4 regions of the Enterobacter cloacae complex sp. genome follow, and region 1 is predicted to be linked to each of the others. Evidence: predicted binding sites of a transcription regulator. Region 1 holds the regulator's gene; each other region holds the start of a gene.
The links. Region 1 encodes PhoB, which activates phosphate uptake and scavenging genes when phosphate is short. Its sites were predicted from a motif close to CTGTCATAAAACTGNCNNAT; they were not measured.
Positions count from the first base shown of each region.

Region 2: a site for PhoB is predicted at 4,437-4,456, ahead of uvrB (excinuclease ABC subunit UvrB). Genes of this name have one in related genera too.
Region 3: a site for PhoB is predicted at 2,895-2,914, ahead of kdgR (DNA-binding transcriptional regulator KdgR). Genes of this name have one in related genera too.
Region 4: a site for PhoB is predicted at 4,199-4,218, ahead of DBR02_RS16260 (PhoX family protein). Genes of this name have one in related genera too.

Region 1 is NZ_LT991957.1:3,151,283-3,158,711, reverse strand. It holds gene proY (proline-specific permease ProY) at 1-1,329, opposite strand, end outside; gene brnQ (branched-chain amino acid transporter carrier protein BrnQ) at 1,411-2,730, opposite strand; gene phoR (phosphate regulon sensor histidine kinase PhoR) at 3,140-4,435, opposite strand; gene phoB (phosphate response regulator transcription factor PhoB) at 4,457-5,146, opposite strand; gene sbcD (exonuclease subunit SbcD) at 5,334-6,539, shown strand; gene sbcC (exonuclease subunit SbcC) at 6,536-7,429, shown strand, end outside.
Region 2 is NZ_LT991957.1:3,533,228-3,540,656, forward strand. It holds gene bioB (biotin synthase BioB) at 1-667, shown strand, start outside; gene bioF (8-amino-7-oxononanoate synthase) at 664-1,821, shown strand; gene bioC (malonyl-ACP O-methyltransferase BioC) at 1,805-2,560, shown strand; gene bioD (dethiobiotin synthase) at 2,553-3,254, shown strand; gene DBR02_RS17435 (ABC transporter ATP-binding protein) at 3,217-3,939, opposite strand; gene uvrB (excinuclease ABC subunit UvrB) at 4,688-6,703, shown strand; gene yvcK (uridine diphosphate-N-acetylglucosamine-binding protein YvcK) at 6,793-7,429, opposite strand, start outside.
Region 3 is NZ_LT991957.1:4,692,740-4,700,168, reverse strand. It holds gene prc (carboxy terminal-processing peptidase) at 1-326, shown strand, start outside; gene htpX (protease HtpX) at 520-1,401, shown strand; gene DBR02_RS23005 (MFS transporter) at 1,454-2,827, opposite strand; gene kdgR (DNA-binding transcriptional regulator KdgR) at 3,006-3,797, shown strand; gene DBR02_RS22995 (YobH family protein) at 3,862-4,101, opposite strand; gene mgrB (PhoP/PhoQ regulator MgrB) at 4,262-4,405, shown strand; gene DBR02_RS22985 (YebO family protein) at 4,480-4,767, shown strand; partial or broken gene DBR02_RS22980 (DUF2627 domain-containing protein) at 5,437-5,581, shown strand; gene cspE (transcription antiterminator/RNA stability regulator CspE) at 5,594-5,803, shown strand; gene ftsI (peptidoglycan glycosyltransferase FtsI) at 6,020-7,429, shown strand, end outside.
Region 4 is NZ_LT991957.1:3,290,348-3,297,776, reverse strand. It holds gene DBR02_RS16270 (MFS transporter) at 1-399, opposite strand, end outside; gene pheP (phenylalanine transporter) at 676-2,064, opposite strand; gene DBR02_RS16260 (PhoX family protein) at 2,167-4,140, opposite strand; gene DBR02_RS16255 (TonB-dependent receptor) at 4,269-6,452, opposite strand; gene yahO (DUF1471 family periplasmic protein YahO) at 6,671-6,946, opposite strand; tRNA gene DBR02_RS16245 (tRNA-Arg) at 7,185-7,261, opposite strand.

The DNA.
Region 1 (7,429 bases):
CCAGCCCACCAGCAGCAGGACGATCCACGCAAAGCCCACGTACAGGGAGATACGGGTATCCGGGTGATAACCAATCAGGCCAATGATGAAGACCAGGAAGATAAGGCCGACGATGGTCGTTGGCACGCCCCCCGGCACTTTGAACTTGAGCGCTTTGGCCTCTTCTGGCGACAGGCGGCGACGGAACGCAATCTGCGACAACAGGATCATGATCCACACCCACACGGTAGCGAAGGTCGCCAGCGACGCGATTACCAGGAAGACGTTCTCCGGCATGATGTAGTTCAGGTAGACCGAGAACAGCAGCGCCACGGTCATCACCAGCACCGTTACCCACGGAGTGCCGCGACGCGACGTTTTGGCAAACACCTTCGGCGCGCTGCCCTGCTCCGCCATGCCGTGCAGCATGCGGCCCACGCCGAACACGTCACTGTTGATGGCCGACAGCGAGGCGGTCAGCACCACAAAGTTGAGAATACTGGCCGCAAACGCAATGCCCATATGCTGGAAGGTCAGAACAAACGGGCTGCCGTTGGTGCCCACCTGGTTCCACGGGTAGATGGACATAATCACAAACAGCGTGCCCACATAGAACACCAGGATGCGCATCGGCACCGAGTTAATGGCGCGCGGAATGGACTTCTCAGGGTCTTTCGCTTCCCCGGCGGTGATGCCGATAATCTCGATACCGCCATAGGCGAACATGACCATCTGAAGCGACATGACCATCCCAAGCCAGCCGTTGCTGAAGAAGCCTCCGTTGCTCCACAGGTTATGAATGCCGGTTGGCTGACCGCCGTTACCGATACCCCAGATAATGATGCCGAAACCGGCGAGGATCATGATGATAATGGTCGCAACCTTGAAGAAGGAGAACCAGAACTCCAGCTCGCCAAACACCTTCACGCTCATCAGGTTAACGGCGCAGATGATCAGTACCACGCTCAGCACCCAGATCCAGTGCGGCACGGCGGGGAACCAGACCCCCATATAGATACCAAACGCCGTTACGTCAGCAATCGCGACAATCAGGATTTCGAAGCAGTAGGTCCAGCCGGTGATAAAACCGGCCAGCGGGCCCAGGTTTTCCTGCGCGTAGCGTGAAAACGAGCTTGCAGACGGGTTATGAACCGACATCTCACCCAGCGCACGCATGATGATATAAGCCGCGGCGCCGCCGATGATGTAGGCCAGCAGAACGCTTGGACCGGCCATTTTGATGGCATCTGCCGAGCCATAAAAAAGACCGGTGCCGATAGCCGAGCCCAGCGCCATAAAGCGGATGTGGCGGGTGCTCAATCCACGTTTAAGTTTGTTAGTGCTTTCCATTAAAATCTTGCCATTCAACACGAAAAAAACAAAAAACCACGGGGCCTTAAGCCCCGTGGTTAAACAATTTGTTGCCGTTGATTAATGAGCGTTGGAGGTTACCTGACGCCCGGCAGCACGGTCCCAAACAATCGCCAGAACCAGCGCAACAACGGAAGGCATCAGCCAGGCCAGGCCCTGCTCGGACAGCGGCAGACGCTGTGTCCAGGCTGGCAGGATTTCTGCAAATGCTGATGCTTTGATCCCGTCAAGGATACCAAAAATCAGGCTGATAAACATGGTTGGCGCAATAATTCGCGTAGAGTTATGCCACCACGGACGCGTGAAGCTCAGCACGACCAGCACGATACATGGCGGATAGATCGCCGTCAGCACCGGAATGGATACCTGAATCAGGTGGCTCAGACCGAGGTTCGACACCGCCATGGAGAAGATGCCGAGGATAAACACCAGCGTGCGGTAAGAGAGCGGCAGATACTGGGCGAAGAACTCTGCACAGGCGCAGGTCAGGCCCACCGCCGTCACCAGGCACGCGAGGAAAATCAGCGCTGCCAGCAGCATGCTGCCTGCCCCACCAAAGGTGTGCTGCACGTAAGCATGCAGGATCGCCGCGCCGTTTGCGCTCTGATCGACCAGCGTTGCGCTATCTGACCCCAGACGGAACAGCGCCAGATACAGCAGCGTCAGGCCGACACCGGCCATCAGGCCAGCCCAGATGGTGTAGCGGGTCAGCAGACGCGCTTCGGTCACACCGCGAGAACGCGCGGCGTTAACGATAACAATACCAAACACCATCGCGCCGAGCGTATCCATCGTCAGATAGCCATTCACGAAACCGTTTGAGAACGCCGCGTTCTCATACGCGTCCATCGCGGAGCTGATAGGACCCGCAGGCCAGACGATAGCCGCAACCGCCAGCACGATCAGCGCCACAATTTTCAGCGGTGCCAGGAAGTTCCCTACGGTATCCAGCAGTTTGCCCGGATAGAGAGAAACCAGAATCACGATGGCGAAGTAAATCAGGCTGTAAATAAACAGCGGCATCGCACCGTCACCGGTCAGCGGAGCGATACCCACTTCAAAGGAGACGGTCGCCGTACGCGGGGTTGCGAACAGCGGGCCAACGGCCAGATAGCAGACGGTTGCCAGCAGAACGCCGGCCACTTTGCCAATCGGGGTGCTGAGGCTGTCCACACCGCCGCCCACTTTCGCCAGCGCGATGACGGTCAGTACCGGTAGACCCACGGCAGTCAGCAGGAAGCCAAACGCAGCCGTCCAGACGTGTTCACCCGCCTGTAAGCCAACCATTGGCGGGAAAATGATGTTGCCTGCGCCAACGAACAGCGCAAATGTCATAAAGCCCAGCGCGATAATGTCACGCGATTTCAAGTGATGGGTCATAAAACCTTACTGCCTGTGGATGTGGTGTTGAAAACGTTGAGATTTTCGCCATCCCTGACGGGACAATGCAGCGGAAAATTTGCTCAATTTCAGCGGGATATGCTCCCGTCCTGGCGTGGAGAAGAATAGTTTTTCGATTTACCACGCATATACAGTCGGTCTGACAGTATATGGGGGGCAATTTAAACGCTTATAACGTTTAAAGGCAAGGAGGGATCGTAAAACCAGAACAATATGCCAGCATGAAAATGCAGACCAAAATAATATGCCATGTATAAGAAAAACTCATGGCTAATCATGCGAACAAAAAAGCAGCAGCCGTATAATATTCAGCCGCGTTTCGCTTGACTGCAAAGCAAACGAGCCAGCAAACGCTGGCCCGTGGAAAGGTAAACTGACACGCCTGCCATCAGGCGCTTTTTTTGGCAATTAATCGTTCCGGAAGCACGAAGCTGAAGCGCGTGCCCTTGCCCAGGGTACTTTCGATATCAAGACGGCTGTCGTGGTGGCTCACCGCATGCTTCACGATTGCCAGCCCCAGTCCGCTTCCCCCGGTCTGCCGCGAGCGCGCTTTATCCACCCGGTAGAACCGTTCGGTAAGACGCGGGAGATGTTCTGGCCCAATCCCCGGGCCGTTGTCCTCGACGCTAAATTCAGCGCCCGCCGGGGTATGCTGCCAGCGCACCGTAATATGCGTCCCTTGCGGGGTATGATTCACGGCGTTATACACCAGATTTGAGATAGCACTGCGCAACTCATCTTCACTGCCAAGCACTTTCAGCGTGTTATCAACGTCAAAAGCCAGCGTGTGCTGATTATGGCTCAGCGTTTGGGCCTCGCGCTCTACCACCCGCAGCATCATCGGCACGTCAATGATGTCGTTTAGCGCCAGCGACGGGGCTGCCTCAATCTTTGAAAGCGTCAGCAGCTGTTTGACCAGCCCTTCCATGCGGAACGTCTGCTCCCGCATGGTATGCAGCGCTTTCTCACGCGGCGCCCCCTCCAGCGTTTGTTCCTGCATCATTTCCAGGTAGCCCTGAAGCACCGTCAGCGGCGTACGCAGCTCGTGACTGACGTTAGCAAAGAAGTTACGGCGCGCGCCCTCAAGCTGGTGCATCTGGGTTACGTCACGCGCCACCATCAGCCACTGCCGATCGCTGTAGGGCATCACGCGGATTTCCAGATGACGACCGTTGTTGAGCTTAAGGTTATGCGGACGGGTAAAATCGCGCTTTTTCAGATACAGCGTGAACTCGGGATAACGCAGAAGGTTAAGGATATTTTGGCCATTATCATCCGGCCAGCGCAGGCCCAGCAGCTGTTGCGCGAGGCCATTACACCAGAAGATGGTCCCTTCTTCCGTCGTCAGGATCACCGCGTCCGGCAGCGACTCCGCGCCGCTGCGAAAGCGTTTGATCAGGCTTCCCAGCTCACGACGACGCTTTTTATTACGCATCTGCATCTGGTGCAGGCCGTAGAGCAGCGGCTCCCAGCTCCCGCTTCCCGGCGGAGGTGTCATACTCCTGTCGACCCATAGCCACCATGACAGGCGCAGTAAATTCCAGAAATGCCAGACGAGCAGTCCCGTCACGGCCACCAGTAAAAACCACGGCAGATAGCCAAAAACAGCCCCCAGAATGAGGGCCGGAATACAGCATAAGATCAGTTCAAAGACGAGCCTTTTCCATGACAGACGTTCCAGCACGCGTCACACTCCTGTCATTGTTCAGAAACGGGTCGAGAAACGATAACCCGTGCCGCGGACCGTCTGTACCATGCGATCGTGGCCGCTCAGTTCCAGTGCTTTACGCAGGCGGCGAATATGGACGTCAACCGTTCGGTCTTCGACATAGACGTTAGTTCCCCAGACGTTATTCAGCAACTGTTCGCGGCTGTAAACGCGTTCCGGGTGTGTCATAAAGAAGTGAAGGAGTTTAAATTCGGTGGGCCCCATATCGAGGGGATTTTCACCGGTCATGACCCGGTGTGAGGTAGGATCGAGGCTCAGCCCCTGCATCTCAATCACCTCTTCCACCGCCATCGGTGAAATACGGCGCATCACCGCTTTGATTCGAGCCACCAGCTCTTTCGGGGAGAACGGTTTGGTAATGTAATCGTCCGCGCCGGTTTCCAGACCGCGCACGCGATCCTCTTCCTCACCGCGCGCCGTCAACATCACTACCGGGATATCGCGGGTCATCGCCTCGCGCTTAATATGCTTGATAAACTGCAATCCGGAACCGCCAGGCAGCATCCAGTCCAGCAGGATCAGGTCGGGCCAGGGTTCATTCAGCTGGTTCACCGCGCTGTCATAATCTTCCGCTTCAACCGGCTGGAAGCCATTTTGTTCAAGCACGAAGCACACCATTTCACGGATCGGAGCTTCATCTTCTACGACCAGAATACGTCTCGCCATACTTTGCCCTGTCTTATCGTATTTAAGTTACAAGTCTGTAATGCGGCGTCATTATGCGTCAGATTTATGACAGATTTATGAAAAACATTACCACGGTAAATGGCAAACTGTTGTTTTATTACAGCGGTTATTTTCCGCTCCCCGAAAGTTTATAATCCTGCTTTCTTATTATTGCCACGGATCTCTTATGCGCATACTTCACACCTCAGACTGGCACCTGGGTCAAAATTTTTACAGCAAAAGCCGCGCCGCGGAACATGAAGCGTTCCTGAACTGGCTGTTGGAGACGGCTCAGGCTCACGAGGTGGACGCAATCATTGTGGCGGGCGACATTTTTGATACCGGATCGCCGCCGAGCTATGCGCGTGAGCTGTACAACCGTTTTGTGGTCAACCTCCAGCAAACCGGTTGTCATCTGGTGATTGTCGCCGGAAACCATGATTCCGTGGCGATGCTGAACGAATCCCGCGATATTCTGGCGTACCTCAATACCACCGTGGTAGCCAGCGCCGGCCACGCGCCGCAGATCCTGAAAAAACGCGACGGCACGCCGGGCGCGGTGCTGTGCCCTATCCCGTTTTTACGCCCGCGCGATATCGTGCAAAGCCAGGCCGGCCTGTCCGGCAGCGAAAAGCAGCAGCATCTGTTGCAGGCCATCACGCGCTATTACCACCAGCAACATACGGAAGCCTGTGCCCTGCGCGGTGAACAGGCCATTCCGATCGTTGCCACCGGACACCTCACCACCGTCGGGGCCAGTAAGAGTGACGCGGTGCGCGAAATTTATATCGGTACGCTGGACGCGTTTCCGGCGCAGAACTTCCCGCCCGCTGACTACATTGCCCTCGGGCACATTCACCGGGCGCAAATCATCGGCGGCTGCGAGCACATCCGCTACAGCGGCTCGCCCATTTCGCTCAGTTTTGACGAAACGGGCAAAGCCAAATCCGTGCATCTGGTGAGCTTCACCGACGGCAAACTCAGCGCCGTTGAGACGCTTGAGGTGCCGGTCACCCAGCCGCTGGCGGTGCTGAAAGGCGATCTGGCCGCCATTACCGCCCAGCTTGAACAGTGGCGCGGCGCAGCGCTTAGCCCGCCCGTCTGGCTCGATATCGAAATCGCCACCGACGACTACCTGTACGATATGCAGCGTAAAATTCAGACGCTGACGGAAGATCTTCCCGTGGAGGTGCTGCTGGTACGCCGCAGCCGCGAGCAGCGCGAGAAAATTCTGCTGAGCGCTCAACGTGAAACGCTGAGCGAACTCCGGGTTGAAGAGGTGTTCGCGCGGCGGCTTGCGCATGAAGAGATGGACGAGGCCAGGCAAACGAGGCTTAACGAGCTGTTTGCCCAGACCCTGCATACCCTCAATGACGAGGAAGAAAACGCATGAAAATTCTGAGCCTGCGTCTGAAAAATCTCAATTCACTGAAAGGCGAGTGGAAAATTGATTTCACCGCGGAGCCGTTCGCCAGCAACGGGCTGTTTGCCATCACCGGTGCCACCGGCGCAGGTAAAACCACGCTGCTGGACGCTATCTGCCTGGCGCTCTACCACGAAACGCCGCGCCTTAATAAGGTCTCCCAGGCCCAAAACGACCTGATGACGCGCGATACCGCCGAATGTCTGGCAGAGGTGGAGTTCGAGGTTAAAGGCGTCGCCTATCGCGCTTTCTGGAGCCAGAACCGTGCCCGCAACCAGCCGGACGGAAACTTACAGGCACCGCGTGTGGAGCTGGCCCGCTGCGAAGACGGCAAAATTCTGGCCGACAAAGTCACGGATAAGCTGGAACAAACCGCCGCACTGACCGGGCTGGACTATGGACGCTTTACCCGCTCGATGCTGCTCTCTCAGGGGCAGTTTGCCGCTTTCCTGAATGCGAAACCGAGCGATCGCGCTGAGCTGCTGGAAGAACTGACCGGCACGGAAATTTACGGCCAGATTTCCGCCATGGTCTTCGAAAAACATAAAGCGGCACGCAGCGCGCTGGAGATGTGTGAAGCGCAGGCCGCAGGCGTTGTGCTGCTGAGCGAGGAACAGCAGCAGCACTTGCAGCAAAGTTTGCAGGCACTCACTGACGAAGAAAAGATCCTGCTGGCCCGGCAGCAGAGCCAACAGAAAGATTTTCAGTGGCTTACGCGTAACGACGAGCTAATACGTGAACAGCAGCGCGCAGCCGTTTCGCAGCAGCAGGCGCAACAGGCTCTGACGGACGCCGCTCCCCAACTGGCGAAGCTTCAGCTGGCCCAGCCCGCCGCCCAGCTGCGCCCCCTGTGGGAGCAC
Region 2 (7,429 bases), 380 kb from region 1:
TGAGGCCTGCATGACCCTCGGCACGCTGAACGAGGAGCAGGCGCAGCGCCTCTCCGCGGCGGGGCTGGATTACTACAACCACAACCTTGATACCTCGCCAGAATTTTACGGCAATATCATCACCACGCGCACCTATCAGGAGCGTCTGGACACGCTGGATAAAGTGCGCGATGCGGGGATCAAGGTCTGTTCCGGCGGCATCGTGGGGCTGGGCGAGACGGTAAAAGATCGTGCCGGCCTGCTGTTACAGCTGGCGAACCTGCCTACCCCGCCGGAAAGCGTGCCCATCAACATGCTGGTGAAGGTAAAAGGCACGCCGCTGGCGGATAACGAGGACGTGGATGCCTTCGATTTTATCCGCACCATCGCGGTGGCGCGCATCATGATGCCGACCTCCTACGTGCGCCTCTCTGCCGGTCGCGAGCAGATGAGCGAGCAGACCCAGGCGATGTGCTTTATGGCCGGGGCCAACTCTATTTTCTACGGCTGCAAGCTCCTGACCACGCCGAACCCGGAAGAGGACAAAGACGTCCAGCTGTTCCGCAAGCTGGGGCTGAACCCGCACCAGACAGAGGTGCTGGCGGGGGATAACGAGCAACAGCAGGAGCTGGAGCAGCAGATTATCAACGCCGACACCGACCAGTTCTACAACGCGGCAGCCGTATGACCTGGCAGGCACGTATCAATTCCGCGCTCGACGAGCGTCGGGCAGCGGATGCGTTTCGGGTACGCGGGGTAGTGGAAAACGGCGCAGGCCGTTTTCTCACCCGGGAAGGCCGGCGGTTCTGTAATTTCTCCAGCAATGATTATCTTGGCCTGAGCCAGCACCCGCAGATCGTTCGCGCCTGGCAGCAGGGCGCGGAACGATACGGCGTGGGCAGTGGTGGCTCCGGGCACGTCAGCGGCTACACCACGGCGCATCAGGCGCTGGAGGAGGCGCTGGCCGACTGGCTGGGTTACCCGCGAGCGCTGCTGTTTATCTCCGGTTTTGCCGCGAATCAGGCGGTCATTGCCGCCCTGATGGGCAAAGACGACCGCATTGTCGCGGACCGCCTGAGCCATGCGTCCCTGCTTGAAGCGGCACACCTCAGCCCGGCACAGCTGCGGCGTTTTGCCCATAACGATGCCGCTCATCTGAACGTCCTGCTGGGGAAACCCTGCACAGGACTTCAGCTGGCGGTAACGGAAGGGATCTTCAGCATGGATGGCGACAGCGCGCCCCTTGCCGCGCTGCACGACGCCGCAAAGCAGCAGAACGCCTGGCTGCTGGTTGACGATGCCCACGGCATTGGCGTTACCGGCGAGGAGGGACGCGGAAGCGCTTATCAGCAGGGCGTCAGGCCGGAACTGCTGGTGGTCACCTTTGGAAAAGGCTTTGGCGTCAGCGGCGCCGCGGTGTTATGCAGCGAGCCGGTGGCCGACTACCTGATGCAGTTCGCCCGACACCTGATCTACAGCACCAGCATGCCCCCGGCGCAGGCCGTGGCGCTGTCTGCCTCGCTGGACGTGATCCGCGGCGAGGATGGCGCTGAACGCCGCGCGCGCCTGGCTGAACATATTCAGCGTTTTCGTCGGGGAGTCAGCGAGCTTTCTTTCCGGCTAACCGACTCCCGCAGCGCCATTCAGCCCGTAATGGTGGGTGAAAACCCGCGCGCGCTGGCGCTGGCACAGATGCTGCGAGAACGCGGGCAGTGGGTAACGGCGATCCGTCCGCCCACCGTGCCGCCGGGTACGGCGCGTTTGCGTCTGACGCTCACGGCAGCGCACGAGCCGCAGGATATCGATACGCTTCTGGAGGCTCTGCATGTCTCCTGTCAATAAACAGGCCGTTGCCGCCGCGTTTGGCCGGGCAGCGCAAAGCTATTCCCGGCACGATGAACTGCAACGCCTGAGCGCGCGCGGGCTGCTGGCCGCGCTCGGTGAGAGCCGGTTTGCGCAGGTGCTGGATGCCGGCTGCGGGCCAGGAGGCAACAGCCGCTACTGGCGCGCAGCCGGCAGCCACGTGACGGCGCTGGATTTATCCGCGCAGATGCTGGATGAAGCCCGCCAGCAGCAGTCAGCAGACCGCTATCTGGTGGCCGACATTGAGGCCATTCCGCTGGAGGATGCCCAGTTTGACCTCGTCTGGAGCCATCTGGCGGTGCAGTGGTGCGCCAGCCTGCCGCAGGCGCTACGCGAGCTTTACCGCATGGCGCGTCCCGGCGGAACGGTGGCCTTTACCACCCTGCTGGAAAGTTCGTTGCCGGAGCTGAATCAGGCGTGGAAGGCGGTGGACGAGCAGCCGCACGCCAACCGGTTTCTCGCTCACGAGCAGGTCATTCAGGCGCTGGCAGGCTGGCGCTATCGCAGCGTGGTCCAGACCGTCACCCTCGAATTTAGCGATGCGTTAAGCGCCATGCGCTCTCTTAAGGGCATAGGCGCTACGCACCTGCACGCCGGGCGGGCGAAGAAACCCCTTACCCGCGGGCAGCTCCAGCGTCTGGAGCTGGCGTGGCCGCAGGAACGGGGCCAGTTCCCGCTCTCTTATCATCTTTTTCATGGGATTATTGAACGTGACTGAACGTTATTTTGTTACCGGCACGGACACCGAAGTCGGTAAAACCGTTGCCAGCGCCGCGCTGTTGCAGGCGGCGCGTCTGCTGGGTAAAACGACGGCGGGCTATAAGCCCGTGGCCTCCGGCAGCGAGATGACGCCGGAAGGCTTACGCAATACCGATGCGCTGGCGCTACAGCGTAACAGCAGCCTTGCGCTGGCCTATTCTGCGGTAAACCCCTATACCTTTGCTGAACCCACCTCGCCGCACATCGTCAGCGCTGATGAAGATCGGCCGATTGATTTTTCGGTTCTCTCTTCCGGGTTACGCGCTCTGGAAACGCAGGCCAGCTGGGTGCTGGTGGAAGGGGCCGGTGGTTGGTTCACCCCGCTGTCTGACGAGCAGACGTTTGCTGACTGGGTGCAGGCCGAACAGCTTCCGGTGATTCTGGTGGTGGGCGTGAAGCTTGGCTGCATCAACCACGCCATGCTGACCGCGCAGGCGGTGCAGCAGGCCGGGTTGCGTCTGGCTGGGTGGATTGCCAACGACGTGGTTGCGCCGGGCAAACGTCATGCTGAGTATCTGGCGACGCTGAAGCGAATGCTGCCTGCGCCGTTCCTCGGGGAGATCCCGTGGCTTGCCGACGGCGCAGAGCAGGCGGAAACCGGACGCTATCTTGACCTCAGCGCCTTATGCCCCGCCCCATCCAGTGGGCAATAAGATCGTCATCCAACTCGTTAACGTGGCCCTGCGCCACGTTACGCCCGCGATAAAGCATGCAGAAACGATCCGCGACCCGGCGGATGAACGACAGCTGTTGCTCCGCTAACAGCACCGTCATGCCCAGCTCCCGATTTAGCCGCACCAGCAGTTGCCCGAGCCTGCGGGCAAAACGTTGACCTGCGCCATGCATAGGCTCGTCCAGGATCAGCACGCGCGGGCGATTAACCAGCGCGCTGGCGAGGGCGAGCTGATACTGGTCGTCAGGGGACAGCGTAGAGGCCCGGATCTGTCGCAGCGTATAAAGCTCCGGAAACAGGGCGTATACCTCATTTTTTAATGCCGGATCGGGTTTCCCCGTCGCCCGCATGGCGATATGCAAATTTTCATCGACGGTCAGTTGGGAAAATATCCGCCGGTCCTGCGGGACGTAGCCTATCGTTGGCGTCGCAGGACATTCTGAGGCAGGGCTGAGCAAATTTCGCGGCGGTGCACCGGCCTCGTGCCAGATGATGGTGCCGCTCTCGACGGGCACTTTCCCGGTAATGCAGTTCATGAGCGTGGACTTACCCATACCCGGCAGGCCAACGATGCCTGTACAGATGCCTTGCGGGAAATCGATGTTCACGTTCCATAGCGTATGTTGGCTTCCGTAAAACTGATTTACAGCACGCAGACTCAACATCTTTCTCTCCTTAAAAATGTGTGGGGTGATGCTCAGATTGATATCTGCAAAACGCCTGCCAGGAACTTCATAATGATTAAAAAAAGGCCGTTTTTAGGAATAACTCACTGCTAAAAGCGCAACGTTTGTTCGAAATGCACGCTTCCGGTGCCGTGCATGTCGGGTTGTGGTGCAGTGAAAATGACGGAAATGTGATTAAGATCTCGCCAGACGCTTATGAAAAAATGAACGTTTTCCAGGCAAAAAAGAGTGATAAAAATATTTTATTGCCGCTTCGTGGGAAAAACCGGGAATTTGCGGGAGTGCATGCTGTACGGGCTGGAGGCAGTTATCCACTATTCCTGTGGATAACCTTGTGCATTAGAGTTAGAAAACACGCGATAAGCGAGAGAATACGCGGGTTACGCCCAAATTGATGCGAAACGCGGCTTTAGGAAATAGTCTATATTTTTTAACGAATTAGATAAAATCAATTCCCTCAACCCCGGCGAGACCTGTTGCCATAAAACTTTCATAACCGCCCTTGACAAATGTTAAAAAAGTAATAGTTCTGGGGATAACCCCCTGAGGCTGGTGTTTTATAGGGTCACAGTCGAAATTTGGCTCGCGAACGCACTAATCGTCTCAGTGCTACGCTAAATATCCTGACACGCTACTGGTTTTTCATCCAGTGTTTTTTACTGGCAATCCTGGCCACAACGAGTAAAATTACTCACCTGCCGCTTATTCTGTCATCAGGTCGTCGCCAATGAGTAAACCGTTCAAACTGAATTCTGCTTTCCGTCCTTCCGGGGATCAGCCCGAGGCCATTCGTCGCCTGGAAGAGGGGCTGGAAGACGGGCTGGCGCACCAGACCCTGCTGGGGGTAACCGGTTCGGGTAAAACCTTCACCATTGCCAACGTCATTGCCGATCTCCAGCGTCCGACGATGGTCCTCGCGCCGAACAAAACGCTGGCGGCGCAGCTGTATGGTGAGATGAAAGAGTTCTTCCCGGAGAACGCGGTGGAATATTTCGTCTCTTACTACGATTACTACCAGCCGGAAGCCTACGTTCCCAGCTCTGACACGTTTATCGAGAAAGATGCCTCGGTGAACGAACATATTGAGCAGATGCGTTTGTCTGCGACCAAGGCGCTGCTTGAGCGTCGCGATGTGGTGGTGGTGGCCTCGGTGTCGGCGATTTACGGCCTGGGCGATCCGGATCTCTATCTCAAGATGATGCTGCACCTGACGCAGGGGATGATTATCGATCAGCGGGCGATTTTGCGCCGTCTGGCGGAGTTGCAGTACACCCGTAACGATCAGGCATTCCAGCGCGGGACCTTCCGCGTGCGCGGTGAGGTGATTGATATCTTCCCGGCGGAATCGGACGACATGGCGCTGCGCGTCGAACTGTTCGACGAAGAGGTTGAACGCCTGTCGCTGTTCGATCCGCTGACCGGTCACGTCGAGTCGGTGATCCAGCGCTTCACCATCTACCCCAAAACGCACTACGTGACGCCACGCGAGCGTATCGTGCAGGCGATGGAAGAGATCAAAGGCGAGCTGGCGGACCGCCGCAAGGTGCTGCTGGCGAACAATAAGCTGCTGGAAGAGCAACGCCTGAGCCAGCGTACCCAGTTCGATCTGGAGATGATGAACGAGCTGGGCTACTGCTCCGGTATTGAAAACTACTCGCGCTACCTCTCCGGGCGCGGGCCAGGTGAAGCGCCGCCAACGCTGTTCGACTATCTTCCGGCGGACGGCCTGCTGGTGATCGACGAATCTCACGTTACGATCCCGCAGATCGGCGGGATGTATCGTGGTGACCGGGCGCGTAAAGAGACGCTCGTGGAGTACGGCTTCCGTCTGCCGTCGGCGCTGGACAACCGTCCGATGAAGTTTGAAGAATTTGAGGCGCTCGCCCCGCAGACCATCTACGTATCGGCAACGCCGGGCAACTACGAACTGGAAAAATCCGGTGATGACGTGGTGGACCAGGTGGTGCGTCCGACCGGGCTGCTGGATCCGATTATCGAGGTGCGGCCCGTGGCGACGCAGGTGGACGATCTGCTCTCGGAAATCCGTGCCCGTTCCGCCATCAACGAGCGCGTGCTGGTGACCACGCTCACCAAACGTATGGCGGAAGATTTGACGGAGTATCTGGAAGAACACGGCGAGAAGGTGCGGTATCTGCACTCGGATATCGATACCGTGGAGCGTATGGAGATCATCCGCGACCTGCGCCTGGGCGAGTTCGACGTGCTGGTGGGTATCAACCTTCTGCGAGAAGGTCTGGATATGCCGGAAGTGTCGCTGGTGGCGATTCTGGACGCGGACAAAGAGGGCTTCCTGCGTTCTGAGCGCTCGCTGATCCAGACCATTGGCCGCGCCGCGCGTAACGTCAACGGGAAGGCGATTCTGTACGGGGATAAAATTACCCCGTCGATGGCCAAAGCCATTGGCGAAACGGAGCGCCGTCGCGAGAAACAGCAGCGCTACAACGAAGAGCACGGCATCACGCCGCAAGGGCTGAACAAGAAGGTGGTGGATATCCTGGCGCTGGGTCAGAACATAGCGAAGACCAAAGCGAAAGGCCGCGGCAAGGCCCGTTCAGTGGTGGAAGAGGATACCGTTGCGCTGACGCCGAAAGCGTTGCAGCAGAAGATCCACGAGCTGGAAGGGCAGATGATGCAGCACGCGCAGAACCTGGAGTTCGAAGAGGCTGCGCAAATCCGCGATCAGCTGCATCAGCTGCGGGATCTGTTTATTGCGGCATCGTGAGTTTTTTGCCCGGTGGCGCTGCGCTTACCGGGCCTACAGGTTTCGCGTCTCTTGTAGCCCCGGTAAGCGCAGCGCCACCGGGGTTTTTGTTAACCCAATTCCTGAATCGCTTTCTCCAGCGCCTCGCGCAGCAGGTGGCGGTCGTGACGATATTTAATATCGCTGGCTTCCAGCGGCTCCTGCACCACCACGCGATCGCCAATCCCTGACACATCCACTTTCGGCCCAACCACGACACCGTCGATAATTTTCTTACCGACGTACTGTTCCATCAGGTTCAGCTTGTCCGCCAGCGACAGGCTCGCCGCCGCCGGGCTAAGTTCGCGGCCTAAATTACCGATATAGACCATGGGGGCAGGCGTTCTGCGCAGCGCCTGCGCTAGCTCTTTGACCAGCAGGAGCGGCATCAGGCTGGTGTAGAAACTCCCCGGCCCAATCAGGATCAGATCGGCCTCGCCAATCGCTTCAACCGCTTCCCGCGTCGCGGGTACGCTGGGGTAGGTCATCAGCTCTTTTGGCGGCAGGAGAAGCTGGTCGATATTCACTTCACCATACACTTCGTGATCGTCGGCATCGATCGCCATCAAATCCACCGGCTGTTCGGACATCGGGATCAGAAACGCATCCACCTTAAGCAGGTTACGAATTAAATTGATCGCTTCCAGAGGGCGCACGCTCAGGTGGTCCAGGGCCTTTAACATCAGGTTTCCAAGGTTATGGCCGGAA
Region 3 (7,429 bases), 1.5 Mb from region 1:
ACAACGATCGCATTGGAAAGGATCCTGAATTCCAGTACATCATGAAGGACATTGCGCGTTTCAACGCACTGAAAGCGAAACGGAACATTGTGTCTCTGAACTACGCCCAGCGTGAGAAAGAGAACAATGAAGATGACGCGACGCGTCTGGCGCGTATCAACGATCGCTTCAAGCGTGAAGGTAAGCCTCTGCTCAAAAAACTGGACGATCTGCCTAAGGATTACCAGGAGCCCGATCCGTATCTGGACGAGACGGTGCATATCGCGCTTGATCTCGCGAAGCTGGAAAAAGATAAACCTGCCGTGCAACCTGCTCCGGCAAAATAACTCCCCAACAGGCACAAGAGATTGTGCCTGTTTCTTTTTGTTCTGCATCCTTCCGTCAGGCAGATTTCCAATTGTGTAAAGTTGTGTCTTTCTGGTGACTTACGCCGGCTGGATGCTTGAAAATACCCGCAATACCCATACGATGTGGGTAATCGCATAGTGCGTTTTGTTAAACTGAGGTTAAAAGAATATTATGATGCGAATCGCGCTCTTCCTGCTCACCAACCTAGCGGTTATGGTGGTATTCGGGCTGGTGCTAAGCCTGACGGGAATTCAGTCGAGCAGCGTTCAGGGTCTGTTGATTATGGCGCTGCTGTTTGGTTTCGGTGGCTCTTTCATTTCACTGCTGATGTCGAAGTGGATGGCACTGAAATCCGTGGGCGGTGAGGTTATCGAGCAGCCGCGTAACGATATGGAACAGTGGCTGGTGAGCACGGTTGCTCAGCAGTCAAAGCAGGCGGGCATTGCCATGCCGCAGGTGGCGATCTACCACGCGCCGGATATCAACGCATTTGCTACCGGTGCACGTCGTGACGCGTCCCTGGTGGCCGTCAGTACCGGTCTGCTGCAAAACATGAGCCGTGACGAAGCGGAAGCGGTTATTGCTCACGAGATCAGCCACATCGCCAACGGCGATATGGTCACCATGACCCTGATCCAGGGCGTGGTGAACACCTTCGTTATCTTTATTTCCCGTATTCTGGCGCAAATCGCTGCCGGGTTTATGGGCGGCAACCGTGATGAGGGTGAAGAGAGCAACGGCAACCCGCTGATCTATTTTGCTGTTTCGATGGTGCTGGAACTGGTGTTCGGTATCCTGGCAAGCATCATTACCATGTGGTTCTCCCGTCACCGTGAGTTCCATGCGGATGCCGGTTCAGCGAAACTGGTGGGTCGTGAGAAGATGATTGCGGCGCTGCAACGTCTGAAAACCAGCTACGAGCCGCAGGAAGCGAACAGCATGATGGCCTTCTGCATCAACGGTAAATCCAAGTCGTTGAGCGAGCTGTTTATGTCTCACCCGCCGCTGGATAAACGTATCGAAGCGCTGCGTAGCGGTGAATACCTGAAGTAATACCAGCCGCATGAATAAAAACCGGGCAGGAGACCCTCTCCGCCCGGTTTTTTTATGCCTGCGCCTTCGGCTGGGTGATACGAAGCCCGCTGACAACAGCCGCGAGGGTTGCCAGCGTCCCAGCGGTGATCAGCGCAACGTGTGTCGCATTTTGCCCGGCAAGGTTAAACATCAACGCCACCAGTGCGGCCCCGGTGCTTTGCCCTAATAGTCTTGCCGTCCCCAGCATTCCGCTGGCACCACCGCTGCGATGGCGTGGGGCAGAGGTGATAATCGTGTGGTTATTCGGTGACTGGAACAGACCAAAACCTGCACCGCACAGGATCATGCGCCAGATAATATCCAGGTCCCCCGGCGAGGAGGGCAGTAGCGCCAGCGCAAACAGTCCCACAGCCATGACTACCAGCCCGATAGCCCCCAGCAGTCCGGCGTGAACTCGCTCAATAAGATACCCGGCCAGCGGGGCCATCACCATGGTTGCCAGAGGCCAGGGCGTGAGCAGCAAGCCCGTTTCCACTTCCGAACGACCGATCACGCTCTGTAAAAAGAACGGCAGCGCAACCAGCGCCAGCATCTGGGCGCAAAATGAGCAAATTGAGGTGCAAATAGAGAGCGAGAACAGCGGTATACGCAGCAAATCTACCGGCAGTAACGGCACGGGGAGCGCCAGCTGGCGTCGTACAAAGAAAAAGCCGATGACAAGCAGGGCAACGATTTCTGTGGCAATGAGCGTTAGCGACTGCCCCTGCGCAAATCCGCTCAGCGCGGTAATCAGCAGGCCAAAGGTCAGCGCGTTCATCACGGCGCTGGGCAGGTCGAAGCGTGGCGTGGTGCTTTTCGGACCATTTTCCGGGAGATAGCGCAGGGCGAAGAAGATAGCCACGATGCCAAGGGGCACGTTGATGGCAAACAGCCACTGCCACGAGGCGACAGACAGAATGGCTGCGGCAATCGTCGGCCCGGCGGCAGACGACACGGCGACAATAAAGGAGTTAATGCCCATGCCGCGTCCAAGGTGGCGATGAGGATAGATAAGCCGAATCAGGGCCGTATTCACGCTCATCAGCGCCGCGCCGCCGAAGCCCTGAGCGATACGCGCCAGGGTGAGGGTGTGCAGTGAATCGGAAAGGGCACAGAAGAGCGAGGTGAGGGTAAAGACCACCAGCCCGCACTGGTAAACCCGCCGATAGCCAAACATATCGCCGAGGAAAGAGAGTGACAGGAGGGAAATCACAATCGCGATCTGGTACGCGTTCACAATCCAGATGGAGCTTGCGGGAGACGCATTAAGATCATTTGCAATGGTAGGAAGAGCAACGTTGGCAATCGCACCGTCAAGGACGGCCATCGAAATGCCGATGACAATAGTGGCAATTGCCCCGTACCGCTGCGGTAAGGGCAAGCCATCAGAAACGTTTTTTTGCATGGGAAAAGAATGACTCAGCGTGAAATTATTTTCAGGGTAACTATTTTAGCACCGTTATTTCGGTTTTATGTCGCAGATTTGTAACGAAGTAAAGCCAGATAGATTGCAGCACGCATCACACGAATTTATAATAAAAACCAGTTCTGATTTTTATAAAACACTCTCCATGAGGTGATAAATGGCAATCGCAGATTTGGATAAGCAGCCAGATTCTGTTTCTTCCGTGCTGAAGGTGTTTGGCATCTTGCAGGCGCTCGGAGAAGAGCGTGAAATTGGTATTACAGAGTTGTCTCAGCGTGTGATGATGTCGAAAAGCACCGTTTATCGCTTTTTGCAGACGATGAAATCATTGGGTTATGTCGCGCAGGAAGGAGAATCAGAAAAATATTCTCTGACCCTGAAGCTGTTTGAACTAGGCGCTCGTGCCTTGCAAAACGTGGATCTGATCCGCAGCGCGGACATTCAGATGCGTGAACTTTCACGGCTGACGAAAGAAACAATTCACCTCGGCGCACTGGATGAAGACAGCATTGTTTACATCCACAAAATTGATTCCATGTACAACCTGCGCATGTATTCACGCATCGGTCGCCGTAACCCGCTCTACAGTACCGCAATTGGTAAAGTGCTGCTGGCCTGGCGCGATCGCGAAGAGGTGAAGCAAATCCTTGACGGCGTGGAATACAAGCGTAGCACCGACCGCACTATCACCAGTACGGATGAACTGCTGAGCGTGCTGGATAGCGTACGCGAGCAGGGCTACGGGGAAGATAACGAAGAGCAGGAAGAAGGGCTGCGCTGCATCGGTGTGCCGGTGTTTGACCGCTTCGGCGTTGTCATTGCGGGCCTGAGCATCTCGTTCCCAACGCTGCGTTTTTCCGAAGAGCGTCTTCATGAGTATGTGGCAATTCTGCATACCGCAGCGCGCAAAATTTCAGAGCAGATGGGCTATAACGACTACCCGTTCTGAACGATGCCGCCAGTAAAAAACGCCGCACTTTTGCGGCGTTTTTGCAAATTGAGTTCAGCGCTGATTAGCCGTTATCAACCACGACAGAGGACTTACGCAGTACGGGACAGTTGCTTAGCCCGATGATCCCGCTGTCTGAATGGATGTACTGCGCCGTGCTTACCCCCTGGGCGGTGAGATATTTACACTGAATACCCAAACCCGCGGCATTTTCTTTGCTTCCCATTAATACGCCATACCCACTTAACAGCAGGCCGATCCACACAAGTGCCAGTACAATTACCGTACGAACGAGTAAACGCATCGATGCCTCTTTTTTCTTTGTTGTCATGGAGTAAGCGTAACGGGTTTACGCAGTGAAACAAGTGCACGATTCCGAAAAGAGTCAGTTGAAGGTACAGTTAGCCCCTGTTTAAGATAGCCGTGATAACCTGGCTACATCAGGTCATAAGACGGAGTGTGGAGTGAAAAAAATACGCTGGGTAATTCTGGTTATAGTGTTGATAGCATGCGTGGTGCTGTGGACGCAGACTATCAATGTGATGTGCGATCAGGATGTACAGTTCTTTAGCGGCATTTGTTCAATCAATAAGTTTATCCCCTGGTAGACGTCATTTTTACGCTGAGCGATGTTCTTACGTGGCGGCAGTGGTAAAATAGCGGTTTTTACTGAGGTGGTGAAATGGGTGAGTTACTGAATTCGGGGCTGCTGAGCATTGCATCCCTGGTAATGGCGTTGGTTGTGCTGGCTGTTGGCCTGGTACTGTGGTTCTTCGTTAACCGCGCCAGTTCCCGCACAAACGAGCAGATTGAGCTGCTGGAAGCGTTGCTGGATCAGCAGAAAAGGCAGAATGCGTTGCTGCGTCGTTTGTGCGAAGCCAACGAACCGGAAGCGAAAGCGATACCGAAGGACGCTACTGCTCCGCAACAAGACGAGGAAGACTTCATTCGCCTGGTAGCCGAACGATAGTCTGCCCGGATCGGGGAGGTGGCCTGAGCGTACGGCGTAAACCTCCTCCCTTATCACGTTTTTCCCGCAACATCCCCGCAAAGAATTAAGCAGTAGTTAACTCTTGTTTCAGTGCACTGAAAACTGGCGAATATTTATCCTTATTTAACAAATACCGTTTCGTTGAATAAATAGTGTGCTTAACTCACCAAAAGTGTTTTATTTTTATCGAAACGTTTTGCTTGCCTTCTTTTGAGGCAGAGTCATAAAAATTTCATTATTTTGGTGCAGAATAACGCTTATTAAATGGTGGATTTTAATACAGTTAGCAATAGCTGATTAACTTTTTATATTCACTGTCACACGTTGGTGCGTTGCATTGTTTTCAGCATAACTTTTCACAAAAAGTTCTAACTCAGTCATTCCTTTAAAGAAAAGTAGGGTTTGGGATGGACGCTTTGAAATGATTGAGCTATGTTTAAAAAGTCTTTGATTACAGGGCGCGTCAAGGCACTCTGTAGGCCGTTAGATCAGGTGGCGCTTCATTTGACAATACGCATAACCGTGCAGATTGTTCTGGAGTAACACGTGAATTTGTGCGGCGGATCGAGACACGTTTAAAAATGGCTTGCCATATTAAACGTTGTGTGTGATAACACGTTTTGGGTCAAACGAGGTACAGTTCTGTTTATGTGTGGCATTTTCAGTAAAGAAGTCCTGAGTAAACACGTTGTCGTTGAATACCGCTTCTCTGCCGAACCTTATATTAGTGCCTCAAGCAGTAATGTCTCAGTTTTATCTATGTCAAAGCCTGCGGGCTAAGAAAACACTCTAAGGAATTTTGCAAATGGCAAAGATTAAAGGTCAAGTTAAGTGGTTCAACGAATCTAAAGGTTTTGGTTTCATTACTCCTGCTGACGGCAGCAAAGACGTGTTCGTACACTTCTCTGCAATCCAGGGTAACGGCTTCAAAACTCTGGCTGAAGGCCAGAACGTTGAGTTCGAAATTCAGGACGGCCAGAAAGGCCCAGCTGCGGTTAACGTAACTGCTATCTGATCGAATCACTGCTGACTGAAGCGCCAGGCGCTTCGCTCTCAGACATAAGCCTCGCCGATGCGGGGCTTTTTTATTCGCTTATTTTTCAAAATATTACGTAATCCACCTCTGTTAGTATCTTGTTGCAAACCCGTGAGGTTATTAGCATTCTTTTCCCGTCTTATTATCCGTTTTTCCCGTTAAATCAGGGCGTTGATCAACAGCCCTGGGGTTAAGGTGAAAAAAAAGACAATAACGACCACTGGAAACTTTACGCCGGCACGTTTTGCACTTCTGTGTCTCGCCATCTTTTGTAGCCTCGCGTTTCTGCTGGGCCGCGTGGCGTGGCTACAAATTATCAAACCGGATAATCTGGTGAAGCAGGAGGATATGCGCTCCCTGCGCGAAGTGGCGATAGATGCCCCGCGTGGAATGATTGTTGACCGTGAAGGGCGTCCCCTTGCGGTAAGCGTACCCGTGCAGGCCGTCTGGGCCGATCCCAAAACCGTGCTGGAAAAAGGGGGCGTCGGGTTTGATTCGCGCTGGCAGGCTCTGGCAAATGCCTTACATCTTTCTCTGAGCACGCTCGCATCCCGGATTAACAGCAACCCGCACGGGCGATTCATTTATCTTGCCCGTCAGGTTGATCCCTCCCAGGCAAAGTGGATCGATAAGCTGCGTCTTCCCGGTATTAACCTTCGCGATGAGTCCCGCCGCTTTTATCCCGCCGGACACGTGGCGGCTAACCTGATTGGCTTCACGAACATTGATGGTCAGGGTATTGAGGGCGTCGAGAAAAGTTTCAACACGCAACTCACCGGGAAGGCAGGCGTGCGGCTGGTCAGGAAAGATCGCTATGGACATGTGGTGGAGAACCTCACTGAGGTGGCCCCCGTTCCTGCACACAATATTCAGCTCAGTATCGATGAACGCCTGCAAACCATCACCGAAGACGCGCTGGATAATGCCGTGGCGTGGAACAAAGCCGAGTCAGGCGCGTCGGTACTGATTAATATCCAGACGGGCGAAATACTGGCGATGGCCAGCTTCCCGGACTTCAACCCCAACAATCGGGAAGGAGCAACGCTGGATGATTTTCGCAATCGCGCGATCAGCGACACCTTTGAACCGGGCTCGACAGTTAAGCCTCTGGTGTTGATGACGGCGCTACAGCAGGGGCTGGTTCAGCCTGACAGCGTGATAGACACGCATCCCTACACTATTGATGGGCATCGTATTCGCGACGTAGGCTACTATCCGGAACTGACGATGACCGGGATCCTGCAAAAGTCCAGCGACACGGGCGTATCCCGTCTTTCGCTGGCGATGCCCGTGCAACGGTTACTGGATACCTATAAGCACTTTGGGTTTGGCGAGAGTACCGGGCTTGGCTTAACGGGGGAAAGCGCTGGCTTACTGCCACAGCGAAAATTCTGGAGCCAGTTAGACCGGGCGACCTTTGCATTCGGCTATGGCCTGATGGTCACCCCCCTCCAGCTGGCGCATGTGTATGCCACCATCGGCAGCTATGGTATTGAACGGCCTCTGTCCATTACCCGTATCGATCCGCCGGTGATTGGCAAGCGGGTGATGCCCGAGGAAATTGTTCACGAGGTGGAACACATGATGGAGAGCGTCGCGTTACCC
Region 4 (7,429 bases), 140 kb from region 1:
AAACGCGATGTTGTTAGTCAGCGCCAGCGTCGGCATGTAGCAGAGGGTGTAGCCAAACAGCAGGCCAATCAGCAGCGCGCCGTTCCCGGCAATTAGCGCTCCCGGCACGAACAAAAGGATCGCCGCGCCCGCGAGGTGCATCACCGCCATCACCTTCTGCGAGGCGAAGAAGCGGTCCACCAGCATGCCGAGCACGAACGGCGAGAGAATGGAGGCGATGGGCCCGGCGGAGAACGCATCGCCAATCAGCAGAGACATGTTGTACTGGGTCATCACCAGGCCGAGCGTGACCGACCAGCTACCCCAGATAAAAAATTGCAGAAACATCATCAGCGACAGCCGCGGCACCAGCAGCCGGTGCTGTGTTATCGCCTTTTCACTACCGTCAGTTGACACCATGATAAGCCTCGCCCGGGTAAAGTAATCGATTACAAAACGGTTCATATAAAAAGTAATCGATTACAATTTAAAGATCCTGCGGATCGAAACAGAATTGGGAGGGGGGTCACGATAAAGGTGAAGGGGTTGCCGGGTGACGGCTGCGCCTTACCCGGCCTAAAAATAACGTCCCCGGACATGTAGGCCCGGTAAGCGAAGCGCCACCGGGCGTGAAGGCGGGTGCGGTCAGGTGCCCTCACCCCGGCCCTCTCCCACAGGGAGAGGGAGAAAACCGCGCTACTTTTTGCGTGAAAGCTTAAAGGCAACAAACAGGAACACCACCCATACCGGCAGCAGCATTGCTGAAAGTCGCATCTCATTCATGGTGCACATCAGCACCAGAATCAGCCCCAGGAACGCAATACAGATATAGTTCCCCGCCGGGTAGAGCAGCGCTTTGAACTGCGTCTCGCGTCCCTTACGGCGCATCGCCGCGCGGAAACGTAGGTGCGCGAGGCAGATCATGATCCAGTTCAGCAGCAGCGTCGCCACAACCAGCGCCATCAGCAGGCCGAAGGCCTCTTTCGGCAGCAGGTAGTTGATCAGCACCACCAGCGAGGTGATAGCGCCAGAAAGAAACAGCGAATTGACCGGTACGCCGCGACGGCTGACGCGGGTAAGGAATTTCGGTGCGTTGCCCTGTACGGAGAGGCCAAACAGCATACGGCTGTTGGAGTAGACCCCGCTGTTGTACACCGACAAAGAGGCCACCAGAATGACGAAGTTCAGCGCCGAAGCCACCACGTTGCTGTTCAGGTCATGGAAAATCATCACAAACGGGCTGCTGTCGGACTTCACTTCCACCCACGGGTAGAGCGCCAGCAGCACCACCAGCGAGCCGATGTAGAACAGCAGAATACGGTACACCACCTGGTTGACTGCTTTCGGAATGCTTTTGTGCGGGTCGCGCGCTTCAGCCGCGGTAATGCCAATCAGCTCCAGACCCCCGAAGGAGAACATAATGACCGCCAGCGAGAGGATAAGCCCTTTCCAGCCGGTCGCCAGGAAGCCGCCGTGCTGCCACAGGTTGTCGATAGTGGCTCGCTCGCCGCCGTGGCCGGAGAACAGCAGCCACAGGCCAAAGCCGATCATGCCGATAATTGCCAGCACCTTAATCAGCGCAAACCAGAACTCGGTCTCACCATACAGGCGCACGTTCACAAGGTTAACGGCGTTAATAATGATGAAGAAAGCCGCCGCCCAGATCCACGTGGGCACGTCCGGTAGCCAGTACTGCATGTAGATGCCGGCGGCGGTCAGCTCCGCCATGCCCACCAGCACGAACATCACCCAGTAGTTCCAGCCGGAGAGGAAGCCTGCGAACGGGCCCCAGTATTTATAGGCAAAGTGCGCGAAGGAGCCGGACACCGGCTCTTCAACGACCATCTCGCCGAGCTGGCGCATGATCAGGAAGGCGATGATCCCGGCGATGCCGTAACCCAGCAGAACCGCGGGACCGGCCATCTGAATGGCGGGGCCGATGCCGAGAAACAGCCCGGTACCGATTGCGCCGCCGAGGGCAATTAACTGAATATGTCGATTTTGCAAACCACGTTGCAGCGTCGGATTCTGATCCGACGAAGCTTCAGCGCTACCATGGCCTGAAGCGGATGACGCGTCTTTCACGCCCTACCCCTGTCTCTTTTTTAGAAGGGGCACGTTTTAACACTTCATGCTGGTGGTAGCAAGCTTAACGCCGGGCCAGCGCATGCGCCCGGCGCGTAAACGTCACGAGCCGATGATCCCGCCGTCCGCTTTCACGATCACCACCGTGGACGATCGCGGGCGTCCGTTCGGGCTGGCGTCCGGCCAGTTTGAGACAGCGCGAGGATTGGCCGGGTCGGTAATATCATCCCCGCCCTCCCCCGGATGCTGAATGTTGATAAACAGCGTGCGGTTGTCCGGCGTAAACGCAATGCCGGTGATCTCACACCCGCGCGGCCCGGTCAGGAAACGGCGATACTCGTTGGTGCCCGGAATGGTCGCCACCATCTGGTTATTGCCCATCCCCTCGTAGGCTTTCTTATTAATGGTGCTGGAGGAGACATCGGTCTGGATCCACAGCACGCCCTGGTGATCGAACGACAGGCCGTCGGGGCTGCCGAATTCCGCGCCCTGCATGGAGCCTTTGGCCTTCGGATCGTCGCCGTCGGTACGCCCGGCCATAACCAGAATATCCCACTTAAAGCGTGCGGCAGCAGGATCGGCCCCGTCTTCATGCCAGTGCATAATATGCCCAAACACGTTGTTGGCGCGCGGGTTGGCGGCATCCACCGGCGCTTTCCCCTCTTTCCCGCGATCGCTGTTGTTGGTGAGCGTACAGTAGACGCTGCCGCTGGCGTGCGGATCGACGGCGATCCACTCGGGGCGATCCATCTTCGTCGCGCCCACCGCGTCGGCCGCCAGGCGGGTTTTAATCAGCAGATCGCCCTGGCTTTCAAACCCGTTGCGCTTATCCAGGCCATTTTGCCCGAAGATCAGCGGCAGCCAGTCGCCGCTGCCGTCCTCGTTGAACCTGGCGACGTACAGCGTGCCGGAGGTCAGCAGCTGCATACTGGCTTCCCGGTTCGCCGGATCGTATTTTTTGTCCGAGACAAACTTATAGATGTACTCGAACTTCTGATCGTCACCCATATAGACCACTACGCGATTATCGGCGGCGAGCGTGACGGCTGCCCCCTCATGCTTGAAGCGTCCGAGCGCGGTGTGCTTGCGTGGCGTGGAGGATGGGTCGTAAGGATCGATCTCCACGACCCAGCCGAAACGGTTAGGTTCGTTAGGCGTTTTATCGACGCTGAACCGCTCATCCACTTCGTTCCAGCGGTAGGATTCATCGCTGTCGCTGATGCCGTAGCGTTTTTCCAGCGGATTGAGATCGGCTTTTTTCACAAAAATATCCGACCAGTTCTCCTCGCAGGTGAGGTAGGTGCCCCACGGTGTATGGCCGTTAGCGCAGTTTTGCATGGTGCCCAGCACGCGCTCCCCCTGCGGGTCGGCGGCGGTTTTCATTAAGTCCTGATGCCGCGCCGGACCGGTAAGCTGCATCGGCGTATTGACGGTAATACGGCGCGCGAACGAAGACGGACGAACCACCTCCCAGCCGCTGCCCGCTTTTTTCACTTCCACCACCGACACGCCCATCGCGTTCTGCCCCTTGCGGGCTTTGTCGAGGCTCCAGTTCGCCGTACCGTCGGTAAACAGCATCCCGTTGTCGATATATTCATGGTTCATCGCCAGCAGGCCATGCTCCGGGCTTTGCCCCCCCTGCGGCAGGCTAAACCACGCCATGCCGTCGTGATGCATGCCCGCCTGCGCGGCCTGTTCGTCCGTGGTGTTGCTGGCGTCCGGCTTAAAGGCCGGCATGTTGTCTTTGAGACCCGTCGGATCGCCCCAGCGATAGAACGGGCGGGCAATATAGCCTTCCGGCACCCTGACCGTATCTTCGGTGGAAACAGAGATGCTGGTAAACCCAAGCGACACCGCTTTTGCCAGCGCGGACGGTTTTGAGACCGCGGCAATGGCGTTCTCAGGTTTGATCAGAAACGGGAATGATACGGCGGCCCCCGCAACGGCCCCCATCTGGAGAAAACGGCGGCGGGAGAGGAACATCTCCGCAACCTCGGAAAATACCGGGTTAGCGCTGCGGTTACTGATATCGTCTTGATGTTCTTTTTTGAAAACAGATTTGAGGGGTCTGCCCATAGCGGCTTCCTGTCATTGGCCAAGAGGTAAAAGAGTTGGCGACCAGTGTAAGAAGCTTTTGTTACAATTTTATAACACGATGACGAAGGGATTGGGGCGTCCCTGCCCCGGATAACGAGGTGGAACGCTTAGAACTCGTAGCCCACCGAGACCTTAAAGGTTCGCGGCTCGCCCTGAGTGATGTAGGTACCGGAATCGTCCACGCTTGACCAGTAGTTTTCGTTGGTCACGTTGTCGATGCCTGCGCGCACCGTCATCTGGTTTTCATTGTGGTTTACCGCGAAGCGATAGCGCATGCCCAGATCCAGCGTGGTGTAGCTGTCCAGCTTTTTGCTGTTCGCGAGATCGGCATACTGCGTGCCGGAGTGGTTAACGCGCGCGGTGGCCGTCAGCCCCTCAATCGGCCTGATATCGTACTCCGCGCCCAGCACGGCGTAGAAGTTCGGAATACCGATCGCATCGTTCCCCTGATTCACGCCATTTTTGGTTTTGGTCAGCTCGGCCTGAAGCCAGGTGGCGCTGGCATTCAGACGCATCCCCAGCATGGGCTCGCCGAAGACGTTCAGCTCCACGCCACGGTTGCGCTGTTCAGCGTCCAGGCCAAAGTGTCCGCTGTCGTCGAGGATAGCAGACGGCATTTTGATTTCAAACAGCGCCAGGGAGCCGCCCACGCGGCCAAAGTCTGCCTTCACGCCCACTTCATTTTGCTTAGAGTGAACGATACCGGTGCTCTGGCCGTAATTGGTGGCGGTGTTAGGTGCGGTTTCACCGGGCTGTAACGCTTCGGTATGGTTAGCGTAAAGGGAGATTTCCTCCCACGGTTTGTAAACCACGCCGTAGGTTGGCATCCAGCGGCTGCCGTCGAAACCGTCCGCGTCGTTTTCCGCGCCGGTGATTTTGTTGTACCCGCGAATAACCACCTTCTGATGGCGCGCGCCGGCGGTGAACAGCAATTTATCGTCCAGCACGCCCAGGGTGTCGCTCAGCAGCCAGCCCTGGGTACGGGTGCGCCCGCTGGTCAGCGGATCGCTGTATTTGCCGCCTGAGCCGCTGAAGTTGGTGCTGTCCGGCATAGCCACGCCGGTGTTGTGGTAGATGTTGGTGGTCGGGTTATCCTTCGTCGCCGACATCTTCCACGCAATCTTTTCGTTTTTGGTCATCGCGGAATAGCCGACGTTGACCTTGTGCGATACGAAGCCGGTAGTGAAGTTACCGCGAATGCCCGCCATCCCGCTGACGGAATCGCTGATGCGGTTGGTGTCGAGACGGCTGACCGTTGCGTTACCGCTCTTGTCCACCAGCTTCGGCGCGCTGTAGATCCCTTCTTCGTGCGCGTGCTGCGCGCCGAGGCCGGTATAGGCCGTCCAGCTGTCGGTGATGTCATACTCGCTGCGCCACATCCCGTACTCGTTTTCGATATCGCTGTAGGCCCACTTCTGCGAGAAGTTGCGATCGTTTTTCGGCGGTTCAGGCACGAAATCCACCGCCGAGATGTTGACGCTGGTCGGGCTGCCGTGGAAGGTTTTCTTCTGATAGCCGAGATCCAGCGAGGTGCGGAAGCGGTCGCCTTTGTAGTCCAGGCCGGTGGAGAGCAGCGTGGTGCGGCGGCGGTCGTTCGGAACGCCGGTTTCGCCTTCACGATGCACGAGGTTCACGCGCGCGCCGAACTGGTCGCTATCACCAAAGCGACGCCCCGCATCCAGCGTGGTGCCAATCTGGGAATCCGAGGTGTAGTCCACGCCCACTTTCGCCTGCGGTGTTTCCCCGGCATGCTTTGGCTCAAGGTTAATCATCCCGCCCACGCCCGAGCTTGCCGCGCCGTTCATCAGGGCGTTTGCCCCTTTGAAGATCTCAATGCGGTCGACCATCTGGGCATCCACCACCTGACGCGGCAGCACACCGGAGAGGCCACCGAAGGTCATGTCGTCGCCGTCAAACTTCAGGCCGCGAATACGGAAGGTTTCCGCGCTGTTGCCGTAACCCTGCACAAACTGCACGCCCGCGTCGTTCGCGACTACGTCAGCAATGGTTTTTGCCTGCTGATCTTCCACCAGCTTCGAGGTGTAGCTGATGATGTTGAACGGCACGTCCATGGCGTTCTGCTGACCGAGCATCCCCATACGTCCACCGTTGGCCACCTGCCCGTCAAGGAAGGCGGGCACCAGCTGGTCACCGCCGGGTTTAAAATCACTCCCCGCGGTGGACTGGACAACGATGGTGTCTTCTTTTTTTTCATCCGCCGCAAAGGCGGAGTGGGTAACCGCGCCAATGGCAATCGCCAGCAGCGTTTTGTGCATTGTGGTGTTGTTCATAGTTAACTCGTTTAACGTGCGCGCAAAAATGACCCGTTGTCGGGCCTTAGAATTTATTAAGAGAAATGCAAATGAGAACTATACGTATTATCCATGCGTTATCAAGCGTAAACGCGCGTTTCTTTCTGTGTAAACGGTGAAAGTAAGACGGGAGGGTATGCAGGCGGGAGAAAGCGTGACGCACAGCCACCCCGCGTACGGGGGTGGCTGATCAGGCATTATTTTTTCTTGTAGATATCGGCGGTGCCGTGAATTTTGTTGTTGGTGTTACCGGAGGTCAGCACCAGCACATCAGCGCCTTCTTTATCGGCTTTCTCGACCAGCTCTTTTTTCGCATCATCGACAGAGACTTCGTTAGCGGTGCTCACGGTACCGATTTTTTCGTACTGCGATTCAACTTTTTCGAATTCGTTTTTTGTCATCATTTCAGCCGCAAAGGCGTTGGTGGTAAACAGAAACGCGGTGCCCAACAAAATAGCAGTCGTTTTTTTCATAACCTTTTTCCTTGAGATTAATGAGCAACTACGAAAAGGCCCCACGCGAAACGGTGAGGTGTAATGAGCATGGTAGAGGAACGGCAAAAATGCCATAGCGTAAGAAAAATACTGTTATAACAGCCAATTATGCTGTCAAAAATGTGAATTAACGCTTTTTTTTAGCGTTGTTGTCCCAAATATGTCCAACAGCGGAAATCAGGAGAATGTGAAGGAGGCTTAAGTGTATGATATTTAATGGCACGCCCTGTAGGATTCGAACCTACGACCTACGGCTTAGAAGGCCGTTGCTCTATCCAACTGAGCTAAGGGCGCACGGAGAAGAGTATACTTCGCGGTGGTGAAACGCCTGGAATTATACGGTCAATGCGTAGTGAGTCAATGCCTTTTCCGCCTTCTCTGCCGATAATGACTAGCTGATTGTAAATACGGCTGTTTTTTCAACATTTATGCTCCTTTTACGGGCTGCGAAAAGGCTTAGCC